DNA from 3 places in the Carnobacterium sp. 17-4 genome. Region 1 is predicted to be linked to each of the others. Evidence: predicted binding sites of a transcription regulator. Region 1 holds the regulator's gene; each other region holds the start of a gene.
What was found. The regulator CtsR, encoded in region 1, represses protease genes until heat stress. The targets are predictions, from matches to a motif close to TTGGTCAAAAAAGGTCAAANA.

Region 1 (3,586 bases):
GCTGGGTTCAGAACGTCGTGAGACAGTTCGGTCCCTATCCGTCGCGGGCGTAGGAAATTTGAGAGGAGCTGTCCTTAGTACGAGAGGACCGGGATGGACACACCTCTGGTGTACCAGTTGTTCTGCCAAGGGCATTGCTGGGTAGCTATGTGTGGACGGGATAAACGCTGAAAGCATCTAAGCGTGAAGCCCCCCTCAAGATGAGATTTCCCATCACGTAAGTGAGTAAGACCCCTGAGAGATGATCAGGTAGATAGGTTGGAAGTGGAAGTATAGCGATATACGGAGCGGACCAATACTAATCGGTCGAGGACTTAACCAAAGCAATACCCGGTGTACAAAGGTAAGCAAACGAATTACACTTTAAACTTTATCCAGTTTTGAGAGTCCAACGGACTTTTGATTGAAATTGTGTGGTGATGATGGCAAGAAGGTCACACCTGTTCCCATGCCGAACACAGAAGTTAAGCTTCTTAGCGCCGATGGTAGTGAAGGGTTTCCCTTTGTGAGAGTAGGACGTTGCCACGCAAATTCAATTATTTTTTTTTATCCCATGGAGGTTTAGCTCAGCTGGGAGAGCATCTGCCTTACAAGCAGAGGGTCGGCGGTTCGATCCCGTCAACCTCCACCATGAGTCATTAGCTCAGTTGGTAGAGCATCTGACTTTTAATCAGAGGGTCGCAGGTTCGAATCCTGCATGACTCATAACTAATCATTCAAACAGGGTTAGTTATGCCAGACTTATTGCGGGTGTGGCGGAATTGGCAGACGCACTAGATTTAGGATCTAGCGTCGCGAGACGTGGGGGTTCAAGTCCCTTCACCCGCACCATTTTTTAGTTGAATGATTAGTGAAGTACCACTTTAGCCGGCTTAGCTCAGTTGGTAGAGCATCTGATTTGTAATCAGAGGGTCGAGGGTTCAACTCCTTTAGCCGGCATTTTTTTGCGAAAGTAGTTCAGTGGTAGAACATCACCTTGCCAAGGTGGGGGTCGCGGGTTCGAATCCCGTCTTTCGCTTACTAGTTCAACTAGTGAGGTCATTCGCAAGAATAAACAGCTGTTCTAATGCCGGGGTGGCGGAACAGGTAGACGCACAGGACTTAAAATCCTGCGGTGAGTGATCACCGTGCCGGTTCGATTCCGGCCCTCGGCACCATTTGCACCCATAGCTCAATTGGATAGAGTACTTGACTACGAATCAAGGGGTTAGAGGTTCAAGTCCTCTTGGGTGCATTTCTTTTGAAAAAGAGAATAACTCAGTAACGGGAAGTAGCTCAGCTTGGTAGAGCACTTGGTTTGGGACCAAGGGGTCGCAGGTTCGAATCCTGTCTTCCCGATAAATAATTTAAAAAGATAATTTCTCTTGTTTTAGAGGAATTATCTTTTTTTGTTTATTAGCCAGGTGAGCATGATTGCACATAAAGGGAATTTACAAGCTGAATTAGAAGAAAGTGAGTAGAGATGCTTTTCAAATCTTCTTATTTCTCGTATAATGAAAGTCAGTATTAGTCAAGAATGCTCCAGGGGTTAACTGGAGGCATCCTCCACTATTAATTTAATTTGCTTTTAGCAATTTTAAAGGTAAGCTAAATAATACGTCTAGTGTTAGGACTAAAAGAAAAGGAGTGTTACTAAAAAAACACCATTGCAATGTAGAGCAATTAGAGATAAAATCTTTACCATACATTAAAATGTTTTAGTAACAAGTACCCCATGCACAATCAAAACATGTCGGATATCATTGAAGCTTATTTAAAAAAAGTTTTAGGTCAAGATGAACAAGTCGAAATTAGGCGTAGTGAAATGGCAGATCGATTTAATTGTGTTCCTTCTCAAATAAATTATGTGATAAATACTCGCTTTACTGTACAACAAGGCTATTTGGTTGAAAGTAAACGTGGTGGTGGCGGGTATATACGAATCATTAAAGTGAAGTTGTTAGCTGAAGCTGAAATGCTGGATATGATGATTGATATTATTGGGAAAAAGATTTCTCAAAAGAATGCTTATTCTATTATAGAGAGATTATTTGAATCTGAGATGTTGACTAAACGAGAGGCAAACATCATGTTAGCAGTAATGGAAAAGTCACTCCTAAATTCTAGCGGAGCAGATGAAAATGAATTAAGAGCTAAATTACTAATAGCTTTTTTAAACAATTTAAAATATGAGTAAAGTATAAAAACGGAGGCGAAATGAATGGATGAATTATTTTCTGAAAAAGCAAGAATGGTTTTGATCATGGCGCAAGAAGAAGCAAAAGGATTTCGTCATCATTCTGTAGGAACTGAGCACATTCTTTTAGGGTTAATTATGGAACAAGATGGTATTGCAGGAAAAACGTTAAGACAATTTTCTGTTACTGAAATGGATATTCGTGAAGAAATTGAACACTTTACGGGTTATGGAACAATGAAGTACCTTTCTAAAAATGCGATTCTTCCTTATTCACCAAGAGCCAAACAAGCCATTACGTTTGCAACAGATGAAGCAAGACGCATGGGATCAGCGCTTGTTGGTACAGAACATTTATTGCTAGGATTATTGCGTGAAGAAGATATTTTATCTTCTAAAATTTTAAACAACTTAGACATTAATTTAAATAAAGCTCGTCAAATCGTATTGAAAAAAATCGGTTTGAGCGATGTAACGAATGGTAAAGGAAGAAAAGCTAAGCCAGCTGCTAAACAAGTTGCCGGTACACCTACTTTGGACTCACTAGCTCGTGATCTAACAGCTGTCGCAAGAGAAGGAAAGCTAGATCCAGTTGTTGGTCGTCACAAAGAAATCCAACGTATTATTCAAGTTTTAAGTCGCCGAACAAAAAATAACCCTGTTTTGGTTGGGGAACCTGGTGTCGGTAAAACAGCCATTGCAGAAGGTTTAGCACAAAAAATTATTGATGGAGAAGTTCCAGCTGCATTAGCCAATAAACGATTAATGATGCTAGATATGGGTTCATTGGTAGCTGGTACAAAATATCGTGGTGAGTTTGAAGAACGAATGAAAAAAGTGATTGATGAGATTTATCAAGATGGCGAAGTGGTTTTATTTATAGATGAATTGCATACTTTAATTGGTGCTGGTGGAGCAGAAGGTGCAATTGATGCATCGAATATTTTGAAGCCTGCATTAGCGCGTGGCGAGTTGCAAACGATTGGAGCAACAACTTTAGATGAATACCAAAAGTATATTGAAAAGGATGCAGCTTTAGAAAGACGATTTGCACCCATTCATGTGGATGCTCCTTCAGAAGAAGAAGCTGAAGAGATATTGTTAGGATTACGTTCTCGTTATGAAGAGCATCATGGTGTTGAAATTACAGATGAGGCAGTACATGCTGCGGTTAAGTACTCATCACGTTATATTATGTCAAGACAGTTACCAGATAAAGCCATTGATTTGATAGATGAATCAGCTTCTAAAGTAAGATTAGATGTTTCGAGTAAACCTTCGCCAGTTGCAGCTGCGGTTACAGATTTAGAAGGTTTAATACAAGAAAAAGAAGAAGCTATTCAATTGCAAGATTTTGAAAAAGCAGCGAAAATTCGTTCAAAAGAAATGAAGCAACGCAAAAAGATCGAA
Region 2 (3,586 bases), 180 kb from region 1:
GGAAGTAAAAAGTCTAAAGCTTCTACTGCAGCACGACCCATCTCTTCATGTAATTTCGACTGTTCATCTACATCACCAGAAATAATCACACAGTGTTCAATCTCCAAATAAGAAGCGAGTTTTTTCTCTTTCTCTTTCATCCCCAAAAGTTGACCCATTAACTGATCTAATTGGTGGTAAACGGATTCCCCTTTTTCGGTTAGCTCCATTCCCATTTTTGAAGTTTTTATCAGCCCTTGTTTCTTTAAGCCTTCTGATTCTGTACGTAGAACACGTTCTGTAATCCCCATACGATCAGATACAACTCTTCTTCCAACAGGACCCAATAAAAAAACATTGCGCAAAATGTGGTAACGATTCTGCAGTGTATACATGATATCTGGAATGACTTCTTCAATAACAGATAATACATTTTGCATAAGCGACCTCTTCCTACGTTGGTCGCTTTGTGACCGCGTTAGTCGTTCAGCGACCATTGCTACTTAAAAAAACAAGAGAATCAAAATGAAAATCAAACTTTCAGTTTCCTGTACATGTTTTCTTATCATTCAACAGTAGCACTAAAAAAGTGCTATTACCATCTCTCACAACGTTAATTGTACCAGTTATCTATTAATCTTTCAACTATTATGTTTATAAGTTTTCCATTAAAATTGTGTAGAAGATATGTCTTTTTCACAAGCTATTTTTTAAATGCGCGCTTCAATCAAGTTTTTGAGTTCTTGTTGCGTAATATGCTCATCAAAAATTTCTTCACCAATAAACACGGTTGGTACAAATACAACATTTGCTTGGTTCGCCTCTTGGATAATTTCTTGAGCTGCCAATTCATTTGATTGTAAGGTTAATTTTCTTTTCTCAACTACATAAGCAGCTATATCATCAAACGATTCTAAATTTCCCCACTCATCTTGGTGAGCAAAAAAGAAATCGATGTCTTCAAGCGCTTTTTCAGGATTTGAATAATCTAAATAACGGTGCACAATATTCCCTTTTTTTAAACTCGGTTTTTCTTTATCAAAATGCTTAATGATTCGCTGTACTTTCCCAGCAAAAACATATTCGGTTAATACATCTTTTGAATCTTCATACCACATTTTGCAATAAGGGCATTTTAAATTAATAAATTCAATCACTTTAACTGGAGCGTCATCACTTCCAATTTTAATTCCATAAGCGGTATTTACTTTGTCTGCCTTTATGTTACTGATATCCATCAAATATCCTCCCTTTTTCACTTGTTAATTCTATTATACAGATAATATTGGATCAATTAAATGGATTCAACTTATAATCATTTCACTGACTAATAGAGCAAAAAAAAAGAGACTGAAGCGTTGCTCTAATCTCTTTTTTCTTTACTCTTCACTTATATTACTTATCTAAACGAGTCTACACTATTTAGCTTAAAGCTGAGCTGTTTTCCATGATTTCATCAATCAAACCATAAGCTTTTGCATCTTCTGCAGACATATAGTTATCACGATCTGTATCGCGTTTGATTACTTCAATCGGTTGTCCTGTGCGATCTGATAAAATTTTATTCAAGCGTTCACGTGTATTAAGAATGTGACGAGCAGCAATTTCAATTTCAGTAGCTTGCCCTTGAGATCCGCCTGATGGTTGGTGAATCATAATTTCAGCATTCGGTAATGCGTAACGTTTTCCTTTTGTACCAGCTGTCAATAAGAAACTACCCATTGAAGCAGCCATTCCCATTGCTATAGTTTGTACATCTGCTTTAATAAAGTTCATTGTATCAAAAATCGCTAAACCAGCAGTTACACTACCACCTGGAGAATTAATATAAATATAAATATCTTTTTCAGAATCTTGTGCATCTAAAAATAATAGCTGAGCGATTACAGCATTTGCTAGATCATCGTCTACTGGACCACTTAACATGATAATACGGTCTTTTAAAAGACGTGAGTAAATGTCATAGGCACGTTCACCTCTTGATGACTGTTCGATTACTGTAGGGACTAAATTCATAATTTGTTTCCTCCTCAATTATTCGTTTCTTTTATAGTGCAATTAAACGATTCACACTATGAGTTACTAAGTATATTTTACTCCATTGGTCAAAAAAGGTCAATTTTTTTCGTTTGCTAACTTTGAAAAAAAAGTGATTAGAATTTATACTCTAATCACAAAAACAACCTTAAAAACTTTAATACAATTCAATCATTTTCAATAAAATAATTATAACATAAATATTTTATTCAAAAAATCATAAGCTTCTAAAAGGTTATTATCTACTTCATCTTTTATCCACCATAAAAAAATTAATCTTAATAGAGCGATACTCTTTTTATTCCCCTAAAATATCCTTATTCTTTTCTTCAAATTCATCAAGTAATGCACGGGCTTGATTCGTTGTTTCTGTTTCCATCAACTGCACTCTTAAATCACTCGCTCCACGAATACCACGAACATAGATTTTAAAAAAACGACGAAGTGGTCTGAATGCACGGGGTTCATCAACGGTATATTTATCAAAAAGATCTAAGTGCAATCTAAATAAATTCAGCAATTCTTGGCTGCTGTGCTCTTTTGGTTCTTTTTCAAATGCATAAGGGTTATGAAAAACACCACGCCCAATCATAACGCCGTCCACACCATATTCTTCAACAAGTTTCAAACCTGTTTCGCGATCTGGAATGTCTCCATTAATCGTCAAAAGTGTCTGAGGTGCAATTTCATCACGCAATTTTTTTATTTCTGAAATCATTTCCCAGTGCGCATTGCCCTTACTCATTTCTTTTCTTGTCCGTAAATGGATAGAAAGATTAGCAATATCTTGTTCAAAAACGTGTGTCAACCAATCACGCCATTCATCGATATTTGTATAACCCAATCGGGTCTTGACACTTACCGGTAGTCCTCCTGTTTTTGCTGCTTGGATTAAATCTGCAGCAACAGTAGCACGACGAATAAGACCACTACCTTTTCCTTTACCTGCTACATTTGGTACCGGGCAGCCCATATTAATATCGATTCCTTTAAAACCTTGTTCTGCCATACCAATGCTCATTTGGCGGAAGTGTTCTGGTTCGTCTCCCCATATATGAGCTACCATCGGTTGTTCATCTTCAGTAAAGGTTAAACGACCACGTACACTATCGCGCCCTTCTGGATGGCAATAACTAACGGTATTTGTAAACTCTGTAAAAAACACATCTGGTTTACCTGCTGCACTCACTACATGACGAAACACAACATCCGTTACATCTTCCATCGGTGCCAATACAAAAAACGGACGTGGCAAATCTTGCCAAAAATTTTCTTTCATTTTCAATAATCGATCCTTCCATAACGGGCTATTAGCTCATACCTTCACCCAAATTGTATATACACAAACTATATATATATCCGTTCAATAATGATTTTTTAACAGTTGGAATTATACAGCCATTTGTAAAATAAGTCCAACCAATGAAAATTACAAGAGATATTGCAGAACAAATGAGATAGAAAAAAAGATCCAAAAATCGCAAGTATTCCCACGAAATTCGGGTCTGAATTTTACATGTATTCACTTCAATAGTATGTGGTAATTGTACGACACACATTTCAAAGTATT
Region 3 (3,586 bases), 810 kb from region 1:
AGGAAAAGGTGAATGGCATCCCTTTACTAGAGGTTGTTTCAACAGAAAGTGAAAATGAAACTTTGCCAACTGTCGTTTTTTATCATGGGTGGACAAATTTTAAAGAAAGTTCTTTAGTTCATGGATACGAAATTGCTAAAAAAGGATTTAGAGTATTGATTCCTGAAGCTTATTTACATGGTGAAAGAAGTCAAGGAGCACCAGTAACCGAAAGAAGTATGGAATTTTGGGATGTTGTTCAACATAGTATAGTAGAATTTCCAACTATAATTGATCATTATGTAAACGCTGGATTAACAGATCAAAACCGTATCGGCGTGTCTGGCCTTTCTATGGGCGGTGTAACAACTTCAGCGTTATTAACGCAATATCCTTGGATAAAAACAGCTGTTGTCTTGATGGGAAGTCCTGCACCAATCCCTTTTTCTAAATGGTTATTGACCTCTAAATGGCAACAAGGAGTAGAAATCGATTTTGAGTCAGAACAATTTGCTCCTGCTATCGAATCATTAAAAGCTATTTCGCTCGATTTACAACCTGAAAAAATTGATGGTAAATTTATTCACTTCTGGCATGATGAAGACGATGAATTAGTCCCTTATCAACCGACTTTTGATTTTTATAAAAAAATAAAAGATCAAGATTATGGTCAACATGTGAGTTTTACAACAACAGAAGGATATGGCCATCATGTCCCATATATAATTTCGGTTGAAACAGCTGAATTTTTTAATAAACATTTATAAAAAAATCACAAACTCTCGTTGAAATGATTTACTTCACCTCTGATAAAAGGTAAAATAAAGTTAAAATGAGAAGGTGGTTACCCAATGAAACCAACTAGTGAAAATCAGATGGAAGAGCTTAAAGGACTCATCATGACAGCTTTAGAACAAGTTATAGATCCAGAACTGAACATTGACATTGTCAATCTAGGGTTAGTTTACGCTATCGAATTGGTGGATGAAAATCGTTGTGTGATAAAGTTAACGTTAACTACAATGGGCTGTCCATTAGCAGATACCATTACCAATGATATTATGACAGCTATGCAATCGATTCCTGAAATTACTTCAACCGAAGTTAAGCTAGTTTGGTATCCTGCTTGGGATACTAGCAGAATGAGCCGTTATGCAAGAATTGCATTAGGCGTTAGATAAAGAAAAGTTTACTCTATTAAAAGTTAGAGTAAACTTTTTAACTCTAGTAGTTGAAACAATGTTGAAAGTAAATTCTAATCTCTTAAACTTGCAAATTGAGTTCAAAAATTCAATTGTTTTTGATTGACCTTTACTGACTAATTAAATATAATATGATTAGTAAAAATCAAGGAGGGGTTCCAATGGATATAGAAAAAATGACCACTACAATGCAGCAAACTCTTGGCGAAGCTCAAAGTATTGCCGTAACCAGAAAGCATCAAGAAATTGATCTTCTCCATTTATGGAAAGTGTTTTTGACTCCTGATCATTTTGCACGTGGACTTTATCAATCTCTCGGAATCGATACAGATGATTTTGAATTTTTTGTAGACCAAGAATTAGACAACTACCCAACTGTGGAAGGCTCAAACGTTCAATATGGACAAGGAATGAGCCAAAACTTATTTCGATTGCTAACGGAAGCTGATACTTTAAGGACTGAATTTCAAGATGATTTCCTTTCAACCGAAATCGTTTTGCTAGCACTGATGAAATTAAAGAACCACAGCTTGACAAAGTATTTAACCAAAAATGGATTAACTGAAAAAGCATTAAAAGCTGAAATTGAAAAAATAAGAGGAGGAGATCGCGTGACCTCACAAAATCAAGAAGAAACTTATCAAGCACTTGAAAAATATGGAACTGATTTGGTCAAGGCGGTAAGAAGCGGAGATCAAGACCCAGTCATTGGAAGAGATGATGAAATTCGTGATGTGATTCGTATTTTATCTCGTAAAACAAAGAATAATCCTGTATTGATTGGAGAACCTGGTGTCGGTAAAACGGCTATAGTAGAAGGGTTGGCTCAACGAATTGTTCGAAAAGACGTTCCTGAAAACTTAAAAGGAAAAACTATTTTTTCATTAGATATGGGTGCGTTGATTGCAGGGGCTAAATACCGTGGTGAATTTGAAGAACGTTTAAAAGCCGTCTTAAAAGAAGTGAAAAAAAGTGAAGGACAAATCATCTTATTTATTGATGAGATCCACACTATTGTAGGTGCTGGTAAAACAGAAGGCAGCATGGATGCAGGAAATCTATTGAAGCCTATGTTAGCTCGTGGCGAATTGCATTGTATTGGTGCAACCACACTAGATGAATACCGGAAATACATGGAAACGGATAAAGCACTGGAAAGACGCTTCCAGAAAGTACTCGTTGATGAGCCAACTGTAGAAGAGACCATTAGTATTTTAAGGGGATTAAAAGAACGTTTTGAAATTCACCATAGTGTTAATATACATGATAATGCTTTAGTTGCTGCTGCAACGTTATCCAACCGCTACATCACGGATCGCTTTTTACCGGATAAAGCCATTGATTTAATAGATGAAGCTTGTGCAACGATTCGAGTGGAAATGAATTCACGACCTACTGAATTGGATCAAGTTTCACGTCGTTTGATGCAGCTGGAAATTGAAGAAGCAGCGTTGAAAAAAGAAAAAGATGATGCTAGTATCCGAAGATTAGAGATCATTCAGGAAGAATTGTCTAATCTACGTGAAGAAGCCAATCAGTTGAAAATGAAATGGGAAACTGAAAAAGAAGAAGTCGCTAAGTTGCGTAATAAACGTGCTGAAATTGAAAAAGCGCGTCATGAGTTAGAAGAAGCTGAAGGCAACTATGACTTAGAGCGTGCCGCTGTTTTAAGGCATGGACAAATTCCTGCTTTAGAAAAAGAATTGAAAAAGCTAGAAGAGGAACAATTAGCTGCCCAAGGGAATTCAATCAGACTTGTACAAGAATCGGTAACAGATGAAGAAATTGCTGTCGTTATTGGTCGGATGACGGGTATTCCTGTTAGTAGATTAGTTAAAGGAGAACGTGAAAAATTGATGCACTTAGATACGTCATTAAGTGAACGAGTCATCGGTCAAGATGAAGCGGTACAAAGTGTATCAGATGCGGTTATCCGGGCTCGAGCTGGTATCCAAGATCCTAATCGTCCACTAGGTTCATTCCTGTTTCTAGGACCTACAGGGGTAGGGAAAACTGAATTAGCCAAAGCTTTAGCCGAAAACTTATTTGACTCGCAAGATCATATGGTGCGAATCGATATGAGCGAATATATGGAAAAACATACTGTTTCAAGATTAATAGGAGCGCCTCCTGGTTATGTTGGATATGATGAAGGAGGACAATTGACCGAAGCGGTAAGAAGAAGTCCATATACTATTGTCTTATTAGATGAAATTGAAAAAGCTCATCCAGATGTATTTAATATTTTATTACAAGTATTGGATGATGGACGCCTAACCGATTCTAAAGGCAGAATGGTCGATTTTAAAAATACTGTTTTAATCATGACAAGTAACATTGGATCTGATTTATTGTTGGAAGGTACGGATGAAAAAGGACAAATAAAAGAAGCGACGAAAGAACAT

Region 2: clpP (ATP-dependent Clp endopeptidase proteolytic subunit ClpP) is a predicted target of CtsR. The motif match lies at 2,081-2,101, and genes of this name have one in related genera.
Region 3: clpB (ATP-dependent chaperone ClpB) is a predicted target of CtsR. The motif match lies at 1,281-1,301, and genes of this name have one in related genera.

Annotation. Positions count from the first base shown of each region.
Region 1 covers NC_015391.1:224,743-228,328, forward strand. Annotated here, with positions in the region: rRNA gene CAR_RS01110 (23S ribosomal RNA) at 1-322, shown strand, start outside; rRNA gene rrf (5S ribosomal RNA) at 413-528, shown strand; tRNA gene CAR_RS01120 (tRNA-Val) at 556-631, shown strand; tRNA gene CAR_RS01125 (tRNA-Lys) at 633-705, shown strand; tRNA gene CAR_RS01130 (tRNA-Leu) at 747-831, shown strand; tRNA gene CAR_RS01135 (tRNA-Thr) at 867-939, shown strand; tRNA gene CAR_RS01140 (tRNA-Gly) at 947-1,018, shown strand; tRNA gene CAR_RS01145 (tRNA-Leu) at 1,069-1,157, shown strand; tRNA gene CAR_RS01150 (tRNA-Arg) at 1,161-1,234, shown strand; tRNA gene CAR_RS01155 (tRNA-Pro) at 1,265-1,338, shown strand; gene CAR_RS01160 (CtsR family transcriptional regulator) at 1,715-2,176, shown strand; gene CAR_RS01165 (ATP-dependent Clp protease ATP-binding subunit) at 2,201-3,586, shown strand, end outside.
Region 2 covers NC_015391.1:404,423-408,008, reverse strand. Annotated here, with positions in the region: gene CAR_RS02025 (sugar-binding transcriptional regulator) at 1-419, opposite strand, end outside; gene CAR_RS02020 (thioredoxin domain-containing protein) at 690-1,217, opposite strand; gene clpP (ATP-dependent Clp endopeptidase proteolytic subunit ClpP) at 1,402-1,995, opposite strand; gene CAR_RS02010 (tRNA dihydrouridine synthase) at 2,315-3,295, opposite strand.
Region 3 covers NC_015391.1:1,033,898-1,037,483, forward strand. Annotated here, with positions in the region: gene CAR_RS05065 (prolyl oligopeptidase family serine peptidase) at 1-746, shown strand, start outside; gene CAR_RS05070 (metal-sulfur cluster assembly factor) at 831-1,160, shown strand; gene clpB (ATP-dependent chaperone ClpB) at 1,343-3,586, shown strand, end outside.